One region of the Vibrio iocasae genome, then DNA from elsewhere that is predicted to be linked to it. Evidence: riboswitches for the same ligand, from Rfam matches in the RefSeq annotation. Region 1 holds a riboswitch; the other holds the start of a gene.
What was found. Region 1 has a riboswitch for FMN ahead of SNR28_RS17205 (DMT family transporter). Riboswitches for the same ligand answer to the same signal wherever they lie in the genome.

Region 1 (8,389 bases):
GTCCGCATCTGCTGTCATTTTAGGAGAAGGAACATCGGACAATATTCGCTATGAAGGTTTAGAAGATGTGCTTTCAGCGTCAAAAACTCAGTTACGTCTTTTCGGTAAACCAGATATTGATGGCAGACGTCGCCTTGGTGTTGTCCTGACTCGAAGAAAGTCGACTGAAAAAGCGGTCGATGTTGCAGTTGAAGCTGCGGCTAAGATTAAGATCATCTACTAAGCGATATTTAATCAAAACGCAAATGTCCAAGTAGGTCCCCGCCTTCGCAATCACAAGGCTAGTGGGATGGCGGATTTTGTCAATGAACCTAGGGAAGCTCAGCTTCCCTATTTATGCAAAGCTAAAACCCTTCGATCAGCCACACTTCTTCAGCAAACCGGCTAAGTCCTTTCTTAGTAATTTTAGGATGCTCGGAATCGGCTTCATCTCTGAATACCCTCGTTATCGTACAATCGCTAAAAAGTGTTCGAACCTCTGCTTCAGAGACACTAAACGGAGGCCCTGCCATTTCACTCTGTATGTAATCAAGAGTAATAAGAAGGATTCGTCCTCCTTTTGTGAGAAATGATTTAACCCTCTCTACATACTCGTGCCTCATGTCTTCCGGTAGTGCAACCAATGCTGCTCGGTCGTAAACCACATCATAAGGTTCAACAGGTGCGGTAAAAAAATCCCCCGTATAAATGTTCAGCTCATCAAACTGATACAGCTCGTGACTACCCGGTAACTGAGTTACGAGCGGAGTGTAAAAGTGCTCCGAGAAAAATGCTCTTACAGCAATTTCACTTAGCTCTACGCCCTGCACATTATCATGCAGATTCGCCAGCCAGACTAAATCTTCGGTTTTACCGCATAAAGGTACAAACACTCTCGATTCTCTGTCTGCATTCACTTTCTCCCAGAACTTAATCAGCAGTGGATTAACATCTTCCAGGTGAAAACCGATTTTATTTGAGGCCCATTTACTATGCCAAAACTCTCTATCTCGCATACATCTACTTGTTCTTTGAAAACCAACGGGTAATTTGTATCAATTTTGTTAAACATTCAAGAGTTAATATATGTGATGGAAGTCTCATACAATGTAAATTAATGCAAAGATCCATTGGAAAAAGAAAAAATGCCCTAAGATATATTCCTGTAAGCGAAAGCAATCCGCTGACGACATCATCTATAAAATCTGGTTTCTTTTGAAAATACAGTTTTACCAGGGACATAGATAAGTCAGGAGTGTTGATGAGTCAACTTTTACGTACGCTTACCCTATCGCTGCTCATTTTGAGTAAAGCGCCCGCGTTTGCAGCTGTTCAGCAGGACGTTTCCAAGAAGCAGGAAAAACCCAAAGAAAGTGCAAATCAAATCAGCCCAAAACTGTTTAAACATAGCCTAAGCGGCTTGTATGGTATAGAACCTGTATCCTTCCACACAATTCAACCAATCAATGATTTTGACGCTTTATATGCACAAGCGGAATCTGCCCAAGCTGAGCTAGAGAACATCTGTAAAACAACAGCAATGCTAACAAACACTACCCCTGAGTTTGCAGGCGTAAAATCCAAAGAGAGAGCTAAAATTAAAGTCAACACTGAGCTGAATGGTCAGGCAAACCAAATCACTGATCTTGCACGGGCGACTCTCGTAGCTGACGACATCGAAGGTCTGGTATCGGCATACGAAACATTGGCACGAGAGACAAACATCGTAAAAGTAAAGAATCGCTTCAAAACCCCAGCACCGTCAGGATATCGGGATCTAAACGTATTGATTGAGCTACCAGAAAGTAAACATATTGCAGAAGTTCAACTGCATTTGAGATCAATAGCAGAAGTAAAAAGCGGTCCAGAACATGATCTGTATGAAGCAATACAAGGAATAGAAAGATTGGCAGTCAGCGAGAGCAGAATGCTAACGGAGTACGAGATACACCGTATAACATCTCTTCGACGTCAATCACTAGAACTTTACCAGGATGCTTGGCAGCCTTACATCACAACTGAAATAAGAGCTGCCTAGCGAGTCGAAAACCGACAACAAGCAAAAATGACTAAAAGACCACTAAATACAGTGGTCTTTTTTATCATTAATCAAGTTTGATATTCTCTACACGAGCTTTTAATTTTTGCCCGGGACGGAATGTTACAACGCGTCGTGCAGTAATTGGAATGTCTTCACCGGTTTTAGGGTTTCGACCTGGTCTTTCACTTTTGTCTCTAAGATCGAAATTACCAAACCCTGACAGTTTTACCTGCTCGCCACTTTCTAATGCCTTGCGAATCTCTTCGAAGAACACTTCAACCGTCTCCTTGGCATCCCGTTTACTGTATCCTAGTTTTTCAAACAGGTTCTCAGCCAGATCGGCCTTTGTGAGCGCCATAAAAACTTCCCTCAAAGCTTTGTTAAACATTGCTGCTATATAAGCAACACCACTATTTAGTTACCTTACCAATAACAAGTGTATTGGCACAGTCAACTGAAGTTTATGCCAACCTTATGATTTTCGCCAATTTTTTTCTTAGAATATTAGACCATTTGAGTAGAAGTAATCGATTTCAAATGCTACTAGGGTAGATAAGTATCCCAATATAATTATAGTTTTATCATTATATTGATGATATCTAACTGATTTTCCTGTGAAGGAAGAATAATTCACTAAATAATCAGGGATTGTAAGAGATAAGATTTATTTGCAGTTTTTATGATAAAACCCAAGATATTTCTTTAAGTTTTAACCTGTTAGGCGGGTAAAGTTTTACAATTGAAACATAATTGTTTCCTACACTCAATCACTGAATATCAACTACATGGCATAAAACAAATATATAACTAATTTAGTATGCATTTCCCCTGAACAGTGACGCACGCAACAAAGTTGTTGGAAAAAACATAGTACTGTAAATGGGTCAGTGCTAGCCCCCAAACTACAAGGGTGCTGACAGTTTTATTATTTTTTTATTTAAAAGGCTTTAAATATATGTCAAGTAACAATTATTCGCATGCTGATACCAATAGACTTGTTCGAGAAACAAGCGCACTTATTTTGGCAGGAGGCAAAGGAACACGATTAAAACAATTGACAAGTAATAACGCGAAGCCAGCTGTTTCATTTGGCGGTAAGTTTCGAATTATTGATTTTACTCTTTCTAACTGTATTAACTCAGGTATTCGTAAGGTAGGCGTCCTAACTCAATACATGGCGCAGGATTTGATTGATCATCTTCAAGACGGCTGGCAGGTTCTTTCTCCAGCAATGGGCGAAGGTGTTCGTATCGTTCCGGCACAGCAAAGAACAGGTGAAGATTGGTATCGTGGTACAGCGGATGCGGTATACCAAAACCTTGATCTGATTAAAAAGCAAAACTCTAAATACGTTCTTGTACTTGGTGGTGACCATATCTACAAAATGGACTACTCACGTATGCTTAACTTCCATGTGGAAACAAATGCAGCAGTTACTGTTGCTTGTATCCACAAACCAATTGAAGAAGCGTCTTCATTCGGTGTAATGGGTATCGATGGCGAAGGTGAAGTAAAAGCATTTGTAGAGAAGCCGGCTAATCCACCAGCAGACCCACATGACCCATCTAAAGCACTTGTTTCTATGGGTATCTACATCTTCAATGCAGACCTTCTTGAAGAAGAGCTGGTAAATGCACTTGAAGATCCTGACTATAACCACGACTTCGGTCATAACATCATCCCTGGCCTTCTTGGTCGTCATAAAGTTAGCGGTTATGTATTCGCTGACGGAGGCGGTCACCCTGGTAAAACGGCTTACTGGCGCGATGTTGGTAACCTGGATGAGTACTATGTTGCAACCATGGATCTGCTTTCCCCAGACCCAGAGCTGGATATGTACTCTCAGGAATGGCCTGTAATTACAAACCAGAGCCAGCGTCCTGGTGTGAAGTTTGTATTCAATGACGATGGCCGTCGCGGCTACGCAGTAGATTCAGTACTTACAGCAGGCGTAATTGTATCTGGTGCAGCGGTTGAACACTCTCTGGTTTCTTCCGATGTTCGCCTACACAGCTACTCAACCATTAAGGACTCAATCATTCTGCCAAATGCTGATGTAGGTCGTCACTGTCGACTAACTAAGGTTATCGTAGGTGAAGGTTGTCAGATTCCAGATGGCACAGTAATTGGTGAAGATCCAGCTGCAGACGCAGAGAAGTACACAGTGTCACCAAACGGTATTGTACTAGTTACTTCTGAGATGTTTAAGTAACCAACCACTTAAGCTGAATAGTTCAAGGGCTCACATCTGTGAGCCCTTTGTTTTTTTGTCGGTTTATTGATACAGACTATTGAATTTATTTTAGAAAATACATAAAGTTCTAACGATTCATAATTTAAATCGAACTTCAGGGCGGGGCGCAATTCCCCACCGGCGGTAATTTGCTTATTTATACTTAGATATTGATAGCAAAAAGCCCGCGAGCGCTTAGTGGATGTAATTTCTTCTAAGGTCAGCAGATTTGGTGAGACTCCAAAGCCGACGGTAATAGTCCGGATGAAAGAAGATCGACTAGAGAGCTTTACCGTCAGGTGAAAGTTCTGCTTTGGCAAGTTTAGATTCAGGTATCATGGCGCTCACACCGTTGAGTCACTGTGCCGCCTTTTCTGCATGCCAGAGTATTTGTCTATTGTTTTTCAATCATCGCCCCTGTTCATCTTTATTAAAAAGGAAATTAAGATGGCAGGTACATTCTTTATCATGATCGCGTGTCTGACCTGGGCGTTAGATACCTTGATACGTTACCCACTATTAAATGCAGGGTACTCTACCCTTCAAATCGTTTTACTTGAACACATCACACTGTTTTTAATTACGCTTCCGCTGCTTATCAAGCATAAAGCTGAGTTTAAACGTTTATCTCGTCTTGGTTTTGTTAGTTTATTCTTCATTGGCGGAATTGGCTCGGCTGTTGGTACACTTGCGTTTACTCAGGCGTTTCAATACCTGAATCCTACCGTTGTGATTCTGTTACAAAAACTGCAGCCTCTTGTCGCCATTCTCGCGGCCTCCTGGCTTCTTAAAGAGCAGATTCGTAAGCACTTTGCCTTTTGGGCTCTGGTTATTCTTGCAGGGAGCCTAACCATGATGTGGACTGATATTGCCAAGTTAAGTTCGGCAAACCTTCACTATAGCGATTTGAGCAACGATATTGTTATGGGGTACGGATACACACTACTTGCAGTGTTTGCATGGGGTATGGCCACCGTTTGCGGAAAGTATTTATCTCAAACAGGCATGTCGGCTAATGCCATCATGTCCGGGCGTTTTACCACTGGTTTACTTGTTCTCGCAACATTGGGGGTATTAAATCAGGAGCAGATTACCACTATCACCACCGGAGATTTGAGCTCATTGGTGCTTATGGCACTACTTAGTGGCTTAGTCGGTATGTGGTTCTATTACCAGGGATTAAAGCGAGTGCCCGCACAAGCTGCTACGCTCGCAGAGATGACCTTCCCCGTGTTTGCAGCACTGATAAACTGGTGGGCGTTAGATATTTCACTCAACGAGTATCAGATCATCGGCGCTTGTCTGTTACTTATTGGTAATGTGGAAATTCGTAGACATGAATTGTCACAGCCCGTGGATTCCGAGTTACAAAGCGCTTAAAGTATAGAAAGCTAGCCAACGAAGCTTATCTATATTAGAAGCCTTAAAAAAGGGCGCTTAAACAAGCGCCCTTCTTGATCGCAATGACTTTTAATTAGTCACGCAGTGTCGCACCGAACTGCTCAGAAACCGCAGCAACGATGGCATCTACAGAACCAGCAATGTCCGCATCTTCAAGCGTACGCTCAACAGACTGAAGGCTTAGTGCGATAGCAAGGCTCTTCTTACCTTCTTCTACACCTTTACCTACGTACACATCGAACAGCTTCGCATCTGTCAGGAACTCACCACCAGATTTCAGACAAGCTTCTACAACATCACCTGATGCTACAGACTCATCAACAACCAATGCGATGTCACGACGGTTTGATGGGAACTTAGACAGAGCAACCGCTTCAGGGATTACACGTTCGTTAATTGCAGCCCATTCAATTTCGAATACGATAGTACGGCCATTCAGGCCAAACTTACGCTCTAATTCTGGGTGAACAGTACCGATAACACCGACTTCTTTTCCATCAACAACAATTGCTGCTGACTGACCAGGGTGAAGTGCCGGGTGCTTAGCCGCTTTAAAGCTGTACGCTTTTTCGTTGCAAGTAAGCTCCAGAATCGCTTCCAGGTCGCCTTTCAGGTCAAAGAAATCAACGGTGTTTGACTCAATGTCCCAGTGCTCTTCACTACGAGTACCAGCAATAACACCAGCAAGCATTGTTTCCTGACGCATGCCATTCTCAGCTGCTTGATCAGGAATAAAGCGCAGACCTTGCTCGAATAGACGAACACGTGGCTGCTGACGCTTCTGGTTGTGAACAACTGTGTTCAACAAGCCCTGAATCAGACCAAGACGCATGGCAGACATATCCGCTGAGATCGGGAATGGAAGAATCAAAGGCTCAACATCAGGCACAATCAGTTTCTGCTGTTCTGGCTCTACGAAGCTGTATGTGATTGCTTCGTGGTAACCACGATCGACAAGCAGATCACGAACACGCTTAAGAGGCTGATCCGCTTCTTTATGCAGGTTCATTGCAAGAGCTGCTACTGGAGCCTGATTAGGGATGTTGTCGTAACCGTAGATACGGCCAACTTCTTCAACCAGATCCTGCTCGATAGCGATATCAAAACGCCATGTTGGAGCTTGTGCAGTCCAGCCTTCTTCTGTTGTTTCAACAGACATACCCAGACGCTCAAGAATTTCCGCCACATCTGCAGATGGGATGTGATGACCAAGCAGGTTATCCAGCTTAGTGCGACGTAGAGAAACCGTATTTGGCTTCGGAAGATCCGCTTCAGATTCGGCTGTGATTACAGGACCCGCTTCACCGCCACAGATTTCAATCAGCAACTGCGTTGCGCGTTCCATAGCACTTGGTTGTAGCGCGTAGTCAACACCGCGCTCGTAACGCATTGAAGCATCTGTGTGCAGACCATAGCTACGTGCACGGCCTTTAATTGCATCAGGAGCAAAGAATGCACACTCAAGTAGCACATCTTTAGTTTCAGTCGTTACACCGGAACCTTCACCACCGAATACACCACCAATAGCTAGTGGTTTGTTGTGGTCACAGATGATTAGTGTATCGCTGTTAAGCTCAGCTTCGTTGCCGTCAAGAAGAGTCAGCTTCTCGCCCTGCTCTGCCAGACGAACCACAATACCACCTTCAATCTGGTTTAGATCGAATGCGTGCATTGGCTGGCCCTGCTCAAGCAGAACATAGTTAGTGATATCAACCACTGGATCGATAGAGCGAATACCACAACGGCGTAGTTTTTCCTGCATCCAGATTGGTGTAGCCGCTGTTACATCTACATTCTTAACCACACGACCAAGGTAACGAGGACATGCATCAAAAGCTTTAACATCAATAGAGATTGTGTCATCGATTGATGGAGCAACCGCTTCAAAAACCGGCTCAGTTACGTCAGCGCGGTTTAGTACGCCCACTTCACGAGCAAGACCGCGAATGCTGAAACAGTCAGCACGGTTAGAAGTCAGGTCAACGTCTACCGTTACATCTTCCAGATCGAGGAACGCACGGAAGTCCATACCAATTTCTGCCGCTTCTGATAGCTCCATGATGCCATCAGACTCAACATCGATACCAAGCTCTGTGAAAGAACAAAGCATGCCGTGAGAAGGCTGACCACGTAGTTTTGCTTTCTTGATTTTGAAATCACCAGGAAGCACAGCACCAACCGTTGCAACTGCAACTTTAAGGCCTTCACGACAGTTTGGCGCGCCACATACGATATCTAGAAGCTCTTCAGCCCCAACATCTACTTTCGTTACGCGAAGTTTGTCTGCATCTGGGTGCTGACCACATTCAACAACTTTACCAACTTTTACGCCGGTGAACTCACCAGCGACAGGTAGTACGTCATCAACCTCAAGGCCAGCCATAGTGATTTGATGTGTAAGCTCGTCAGTAGTTACCGATGGGTTAACCCACTCACGTAGCCAGGATTCACTGAATTTCATAGTTCGACTGCCCCTGATTTACTTGAACTGTTTTAGGAAACGAAGGTCGTTCTCGAAGAACGCACGTAGGTCATTTACGCCGTAACGAAGCATCGTCAGACGTTCAACACCCATACCGAAAGCAAAGCCAGAGTATTTCTCAGGATCGATGCCTACGCTGCGAAGTACGTTAGGGTGAACCATGCCACAGCCAAGAACTTCAAGCCATTTGCCATTCTTACCTTTCACATCTACTTCTGCTGAAGGCTCAGTGAATGGGAAGTAAGAAGGACGG
Region 2 (8,389 bases), 330 kb from region 1:
AGCCCATCATGCTCTACTATTCGCCATGGTTAAAACCGGATATCCGTTTGCGCGACGAAGAACTGCTTCCCGGATTCGAAGAATGGCAAATATTGGAAACCCCAGGCCACACAGACAGAGATTTGTCTCTATTACATATCCCTAGCAACCGCATCTACGTTGCAGACCTGATGGTGACTGTAAAAGGCAAGTATGTCCCTCCCTTTCCTATTTTCTATCTCAACAACTACCGTCGTTCGTTAGAAAAAGTATTGAGTTACGAACCGGAATCGCTTTGGCTTGCTCATTCAGGAGAGGTTCAACTCAACGACGAAGACCTGGATTATTTGATGCAATCAATACCGCGCAGGCCAACAACACACTGGCGAGCAACAAAACATAAAACCAGACAAATAATCAAACTTATTAGAACTAAGTAATACAAGTCGAAAACAAAGTGGGATATAATTTATCCGCTTGAAAAAGCATATCCTTTTTTGCTTCGTGGGAGATAAAGCGCGTCATGAACGCTTTGTTGAACCGAGGCATGATGTAGAGCATATCTGCCGGTTAAAATTTAAAATACTGACCTGTTTTCTTCTTAACTCCAAAACAACAGTAATTTGATAGGGGAAGGCAGCCCCGATTAACTGGCCAGTATGTATCTCATCTTTGTTTTCGATTCTACGAGCCGAAAACACCAAGGGGAGGTATTTAATTACCTCCCCTTCTTTCTTATTAGACGATGAACCTACATCGCTTCCAGACTTATTCCTGCTCTTCTATCTCAAGCGTAATATAGCCTCGATTGTTGGCATAAAACGCCCAAGCATCGTTGGCGTAGCAGTAGAGGTAGCCAGATTTTTTAACGGTATACACCTTTTCTTCACCAATCATAAATGACTCCATAGGCGACGCTGTACCGTCTTTATCGGGATTCCCTCCATTGGCTATCGCACCCATCAGACAGAACCAAGGACATTCGTCATGCCTTTTACTTCCGATAAAATTAGCGTTTTCTCTTCCAAGCAATTCCTGAAATATGGTGGTTTCGACTTTGCCAATCAAAGTGCCAACCGAACGTAGAATTTCCTGAGCGTTAAAGCCGTCACTGCCCTCCCCTTGCGGCCCACAGATGATGGTTGAATCAGCCCACGCACCATCAGCTTTAAAGCGATAAGTTTTACCTTTGGACAGATATATACCTGTCCAGTAATGCTGGTGCCGGGCGTATATATCTAAAGTTAATTTGTCTCCCGGAACCAATGTTCTTGTCTGGAGATACTGGCCGTATGCCCGAGGAGGATCGCTATGTCTTCTTAACGCAGAAAAGTGGAACTGATTCTGGTGATGTTGAATATCCGGAATGGAACGAGGAGAAGTGATTAGAGCCTTCATGGCTCCAGTATGTGAATCGTGCAATGTCGCTTTGTAATTCGGCGCAATCTGGTCAGTCAGGTTCTCATGCCACTCTATATCAGGAGCTGCCTCTTTGATCTCTTCCAGCATCCACAATAGTGCACCATCAGACAGCCCACTCTCTTTGTAACCGCCACCAACATCACAATGAACACCTGGGAACCACTTCTGAACGAGATCCGATGTACTATTCTCATCATCTTTAATCCACAAAGTTGGTGAAAAGCTACCACGCTTCTCATCAATCGCTAATGCCTGCCGTGCATATTGGATAGATGGGCTCAGACTTGTGTCATGAAAAGCGTATTTTTTGGGATCGTCAAACAGATCCGAAATAGCTTTATCGTCTGGCACCCCTAAAGCACCAACCGTATCCCAAACTCCTATGAAAAAAACCTTATCAGAGTTTGGATGAAACTCTATGTTCATATCGAGGGCCATCAACATCTCTTTCGAGCCTTCCTCGCGATAGCCTTTTGAATAGATTTCGCTGACAACCTCTTCCCTTTCAGTTGCATCACAAACAGAAAAATCAGCCAAACCATATCGACAAATCATTCCACCCAGACTTCGGGCAGAAAATGCACCCCGGCTAAAACCAAACAAGAAAATTCTGTCTCCCGGCTGGTATTTATCACATAACCATTGATAACAATCCCGAATATCTTCACTAACACCCACACCAAGGGCACCACCCAACACTTTGTCGAGAATGTTACCTGTTCCTACTCCAGCCTGGTACCGGGTCTCCTGTTCGCCCGAAATCTCTTTTAAACAATTGAATAGCTGCCTGACATTGGTGGGCGCATAAACCCCATCATCTTGATTGTCTTTTGCATTCCAGGTTCCATCACAACACACAAGTAAATTTGCCATTGTTCACGTCCTTTTGCTGATGACTATCTTGAAGGTAGACAGCTATCAGAATTTAGGTGTGAACAATGGCTAAAAACAAAGATTTATATTACTCTTAGCGCGTCCAAAACTTGGACATACACTATTTTGTATAAATTCTCAGGGCGGGGCGAAATTCCCCACCGGCGGTATATCCCTATTTTTGTTTTAGTGATAAGCCCGCGAGCGCTCGATTCGTCGAGGTCAGCAGATCTGGTGAGATGCCAGAGCCGACGGTTATAGTCCGGATGAGAGAGAATGGAAACACACCAGATTCTAAGGCGTTCTTGCGCCCGGAGACTGGTGCATTTTGCTTTGTGTTTTATCCCTCAAGAAACAGCCCTGATTCTGGTATCAATATATGGAGTAACCATGAATCAGACCTCACTATTTGCCGAATTTGGCGACCCTATCACTCGTGTAGAAAACGCTTTACTTGCACTTCAAAAAGGCAATGGCGTTATGCTTTTAGATGATGAAGACCGCGAAAATGAAGGCGACATCATATACTCAGCCGAACACCTTACCCCTGCTCAGATGGCGCTGATGATCCGTGAGTGCAGCGGCATTGTTTGCCTATGCCTGACCGATGAGCAAGCGAATCTACTAGACCTGCCTCCAATGGTAGTAAATAACGATAGCGCAAACCAAACTGCCTTTACCGTGACTATCGAAGCTAAGGTTGGCGTAACAACGGGAGTATCGGCGCAAGACCGTTGCACAACTGTAAAAACAGCCATCAACCCTGATGCTAAGCCAAGCGATTTAGCACGTCCTGGCCATGTATTCCCTCTTCGTGCTCGCCCAGGTGGCGTTCTTGAACGCCGCGGACACACAGAGGGTACGGTTGATTTAATGAAGCTTTCCGGGCTTATGCCAGCGGGTTTACTATGCGAGCTAACCAACCCAGACGGGACAATGGCGAAAACCCCAGAAATCGTCACTTTTGCCAAAGCGCACGATATGCCTGTTCTGACCATCGAGGATATTGCCTTTTACCGCAATCAGATGATGCAGAAAACGGCATAAAATGGTGCTAAACAGCTATTAAATAACCAATTAGCACTTAAAGAGGCGTTTTTCGAAGATTTACCCTTGACCTAAGCCATCAGAATCATTAAATTAGCGCCTCGTTGCCCAAGGTGGTAACAAAAATCAAAATTTGGTGAGGTGTCCGAGTGGCTGAAGGAGCACGCCTGGAAAGTGTGTATACGGCAACGTATCGAGGGTTCGAATCCCTCCCTCACCGCCATATCTTAGAAAAAAGACGCATAATGCGTCTTTTTTTGTATCTGCAAAACGGTAAACTGATTAGTTATTGGCCGCTAAAAATTCATGAGAAGCAACGATGAACCAACAAGATCTGCACTGGAATATGAAACCTAACGTTCGCCTAGCCATTCAGTTGGCAAAAAGAGACGTACCTTCACTTGTGTATGATGCTGTAAATTTAGAAGGGGTTGCAATGACCTTACCTGAAGTGCAGACAATCCTTGATGGAATCACAGTTGGTGGGCACCGAATTAGCGACCAAAATATGGCGATGAACCAGGCAAAAACCTGGAAAGCTATATTCGAAGAGGTGCTCGATGGATCTTTTGAATTCACTAAGGAAGCGGCACTTAAGTTTCACAATATAGCAGGTCAAGAAGAAGCTCTTGTCTGGGGAGCTTTCAGAACCGGATACGTCTCCATCACCGGTTCCGATTATGAACCACCCGCTCCAGATGATCTTGATTCCAAGTGGCAAGAGATGCAAAAGCTAGTTGAAAGTCAGAGTGATATATACGACAAAGCAATCACTGCTTTCCTACAGATGGCTAGAGCTCAGTTCTTCTGGGATGTAAATAAAAGAACTGGCCGATTTATGATGAATGCGATCCTCTTATCTGCAGGCTTCCCGATCATTAATGTACCTGCAAAACGTCAACAAGAATTCAATACTCTTATGCTGGAGTTCTACGCCACTAACAATATGGAACCTATGAACAAGTTTTTGCGTAGCTGTTTAGACAACAAAATAGCGCTTAATTTTAAGATGGAGCTTGGTGTTTAATAGTTACATATACACTATGAAAAAAATAAACGTCGTCGGCACTAGTGGGAGCGGTAAAAGCACATTTAGCCGCATGCTGGCCCATAAACTTAACTAACCTCACCTGGAAATGGATGCCCTATTCTGGAAGCCAGACTGGACAGAAAGTCCGGATGATGAGTTTTTTGCCAAGCTGGAAAACCAACTATCTAAGCCTGAATGGGTTCTTGATGGGAACTACAACCGGACCAGACCGATCAAATGGGCTGAAGTCGATACGGTTATTTGGTTAGATTACTCCTTCCCCAGAACGCTGTCCCAAGCTTTAAAAAGGGCCTTTGTAAGATCCGTAACCAAAAAGGAAATATGGCCTGATACTGGGAATGTGGAAACTTTTAGTAAATCATTCTTCAGTAAGGACTCCATCATTATTTGGACACTAAAAACATACAAGAGTAATCGCACGCGCTATCTGGACATGTTCGAAGATCCAAAGTATAGCCATATTACTTTTGTTCGTATTACCAGTCCCAGAATGGCGAAGAAATTCATCAGCGAGCAATTAAAGTAAAAAAGGACAATTCCTTTGTAGTAAACGGAAAGCAATTCTGATCGATTAGAGTTGGAGAACCCGCTTTAGAACAAATTGTGATCCAAAAACACCTTCTCTTCGTAGACATAATTGCTAACCCATATCCATCGCGATGTAACTGTGTTTAGTCGTTCGATGTGCCAGCAATAATCTTTATCTGAGGTTAGAAGGTAGAGATTAGGTATTGTGTTAAAGGAGGAAGGTATGGAGCAAGCCACCTGTTTTCGGCTCGTAAAATTGTCAATTGTTTTGAGCGTACTCCTTACGGCCATTAGCACTCCAGCCTCTGAACGCACCTTAAATGCTGTTACTTTGGATTATCCTCCCTATGAGTTTTTGCACAATGGAGAACCCAGAGGCATTGCCATAGACCTTATCAACGAGGCGACAAGAAGAGCTCATTTAAATGTTGAATTTGAGTTCCTTCCATGGAGTAGAGCCGTTTTCAAAGCGGAAGCAGGACGGGCTGATATCCTCTTTAATGCCGGAGTAAATGATGCGCGGAAGGTATGGGGGCGTTATGGCGAGTGCGTATTAATTCTGCAAAGCTACTATCTGTTCAAGAGGCGTGAAGAGGCATTTACCGTAAACTCTGATTTTAGCAACGTTAAAAGCAAATCTATAGGCATACGACTCGGATATTTATATGGCTCAGGAAGTTTTCGCCAAGCCATCGATCATAATAAGTTTGCGCGTGTTGAATACACCAAATCTACGAAACAAAGTGTCGATATGCTACTTGGAAAACGTATGGACATGTTTGTGGGCGACTACATGCCAGTGATGTCTTACATTAAACGTCACGGCTTTGAAGATCAGATAGATATCGTCAAGCTAAGCTCTAAGCCCGGAGAAAATTTTCAGGTTTTGACCTGGCCTACCTACTTGCTATTTAACAAAGAAACCGTTCCCCTTGAATACGTGAAAAAGCTCGATCGCGCGATGGCTGAAATGAAAGAAGATGGCTATTTTGAAGCGGTTTACTCGCACTATGATGAAGGTACTTTCCCTTATTTGGTTAGGTTTAGCCCAAACAGAAAAGAGAGTAGCCATTCGAAGTAAACAAGTCTTTTTTGAATAAATACTATGACTGAAATTTGGATATATTTACAAGTCCGAGAGCCTGTTCGGCTCTCTAACTTTTATTTTAATAGTTCGATAATACTCAGGATATAAGTTGGGAATGCGCGGCCACTAATATCGAAGCGATAACCAGCTCCAATAGAAGTGGCGGAACAACCGCTTTCTCAAATCCATCCATTACGAGCCCTACAACACGTCCTACTGCAATAGCAGCCATCAAAATAGCAACAGCGAGATAACCCATTGTTTGCCCTGTCATCTGACTGATAACGAGTATTGCTACGCTAGCCAAAAACAACCCGCCAATGACTGAGCGAATGGTATTTAGCCCCGAGATTCCTATCGGTTCCACAGAAAAATTGGCGAGCATTTTGTTGGGTGCGAACATGGACATTAATCCAAGTCCCAGAAGCATCAGAGTCACCAACCCTACAAGTATTTGTATAGTAAGTTCCATAATTTTCTCCCTATAAGTTATCTGCGGTTCTATGAAAACTGTTGAATGGCAAGACGGGCATTGTCTTGAGCAATGATGTTATCGATTGTCGGCTCAATGGTGACCTGATCAACTACTGGACCTGTTGGTGACCCCTGATGACTTGCATAGAATCTTCCGGTTTCGAAACGAGGATCAAATAAACCGTCCAAATATCGTCTTGCCCCTTTTTCTACGCTGTGCATCATTCCAATCATCGGCATAAACAGACCACCGATGTACTTGAAGAACAGTTTTTTCCCAAACGGCAAATCGTCCATACCGTTGGTCCCTGTTGTTCCTCCAGGACTCATCGTGATAAACCGGATATGTGGGTGTTGCCTTGACATAGAAGCCATCCATAGTGCCCCCATCAGCTTTATCGTACCGTAGATATCCAGCGGGTCAGCTTTTGGCCCAAACTTACTCCCGTTAGCGACAGAGGAAAATTCTTCAATAGACTTATTACTGAGCTCTGGCTTAGCAACCCCCATTTTAGGAATACCTCGTGCTGTTTCAGAACCTGCGTAAAGGATGGTAGAAGTGACAAGCTGACGTTTGATTAGCTCATCAACTAACACAGCATGACCCAGAACGTTAGATGCAAAAATGTTGGTTACTCCATCGTTGGTCAGTTTGTTTGGTGTCTGACCTCCTGTTCCACCAGCGTTAAGTACAACTGCATCAATCGGACTGGTGAACTTGCTCACAGCATTTCTCACCAAACCTGAATCCGACACATCCATTAGTATGATATGGAAGATGTGTTTACCTGTTTCCCTAATCAGTTTTGCTTTAGCAGCTTCAGCTTTCGCAAGATTACGACAACCGAGGTAGATCTTTTTAATACCTTCTTGTTTAGCTAACTGCCTTGCTGCTTCATATCCCAACCCTGCATTCGCACCAGTGATTAGAACGGTTCGAATCGTATTCATCTCTTTCTCCAGTAGTGTGACTCATCACGTGCAGACAAATTAGCATGGTTGAAAATTGCTTTGTATATAGGTAAAAGTGGACACAATGTGTCAATTTTGAACCACAAGGTGAATTAAATGTCAGGTAACGAAAGCCATGCGTTTAACTGGGACAATTTGAAATTCTTTCTGGCGGTCGTTCGATCTGGAACCATTCGTGGTGGAGCAGAAAGCATCCATGTCAATCACACCACATTGACAAGACGGCTATCCATAATGGAAGAGCGTATTGGCACCCGTTTGTTTGACCGCTCAAAACAGGGGTTAGTGCTGACGCAACTCGGTGAAGAACTGTTGCCTTATGCTGAGCGAGTTGAAGAGGAGATGACCTCAGCGTCACGTATGATTGTCGGCAGGGATGCGGAACCTTCCGGCACCGTATATGTATCGATGCCTCACGGTATGGCGATGACTTCCATAATGGATGATTTAGCCGCATTTTCAGAGCGCTACCCTGACATCATACTCAATCTGAGTTTTGGAAATGACATCGCGGATCTTACCCGTAGGGAAGCTGATGTATCTCTGCGGGTTGCCAATGAAGTTACTGATGATGTGGTAGGACGCAGACTGGTTCAGATGTCACAAGCGGCTTACTGCACTAGAGAATACGCACAACGTATTAAAGACAATGAAGGTGAGGGGTTAAACTTCATTGGCTGGCATGAACCAGAAGATGATGTAACGGCAAAATGGCTTATGGAAAGCTACTATCCTAAAGCTGAACTAAAACATCGGGTATCCGAGTTAGTCCCGCTTGTGTCCCTTGCAGCTTCAGGTTTAGGAATGGCCTATCTTGCCTGCAATCTTGGTGACCGGCATCCAGACCTTATTCGAGCCCCTTTTCAAAAACCGCTCCCTTACCGAAGTATCTGGCTCCTCCTCCATCGAGATTTGCGTCGAACTGCACGTATTCGCTGTTTTGTTGATTTTTTGGC

Region 2: it holds a riboswitch for FMN, as region 1 does, so the genes downstream of both, ribB (3,4-dihydroxy-2-butanone-4-phosphate synthase) here and SNR28_RS17205 (DMT family transporter) in region 1, are expected to answer to the same signal.

Annotation. Positions count from the first base shown of each region.
Region 1 is NZ_CP145311.1:1,611,943-1,620,331, reverse strand. It holds gene purT (formate-dependent phosphoribosylglycinamide formyltransferase) at 1-223, shown strand, start outside; gene SNR28_RS17225 (thiopurine S-methyltransferase) at 345-995, opposite strand; gene SNR28_RS17220 (RelA/SpoT domain-containing protein) at 1,241-2,017, shown strand; gene ihfA (integration host factor subunit alpha) at 2,085-2,378, opposite strand; gene glgC (glucose-1-phosphate adenylyltransferase) at 2,976-4,232, shown strand; FMN riboswitch at 4,361-4,533, shown strand; gene SNR28_RS17205 (DMT family transporter) at 4,701-5,633, shown strand; gene pheT (phenylalanine--tRNA ligase subunit beta) at 5,728-8,115, opposite strand; gene pheS (phenylalanine--tRNA ligase subunit alpha) at 8,134-8,389, opposite strand, start outside.
Region 2 is NZ_CP145311.1:1,279,184-1,287,572, reverse strand. It holds gene SNR28_RS15710 (MBL fold metallo-hydrolase) at 1-419, shown strand, start outside; gene SNR28_RS15705 (DUF2235 domain-containing protein) at 748-2,274, opposite strand; FMN riboswitch at 2,405-2,556, shown strand; gene ribB (3,4-dihydroxy-2-butanone-4-phosphate synthase) at 2,665-3,321, shown strand; tRNA gene SNR28_RS15695 (tRNA-Ser) at 3,457-3,544, shown strand; gene SNR28_RS15690 (Fic family protein) at 3,641-4,348, shown strand; partial or broken gene SNR28_RS15685 (adenylate kinase) at 4,365-4,898, shown strand; gene SNR28_RS15680 (substrate-binding periplasmic protein) at 5,124-5,981, shown strand; gene SNR28_RS15675 (DUF4345 family protein) at 6,085-6,459, opposite strand; gene SNR28_RS15670 (SDR family NAD(P)-dependent oxidoreductase) at 6,489-7,412, opposite strand; gene SNR28_RS15665 (LysR family transcriptional regulator) at 7,530-8,389, shown strand, end outside.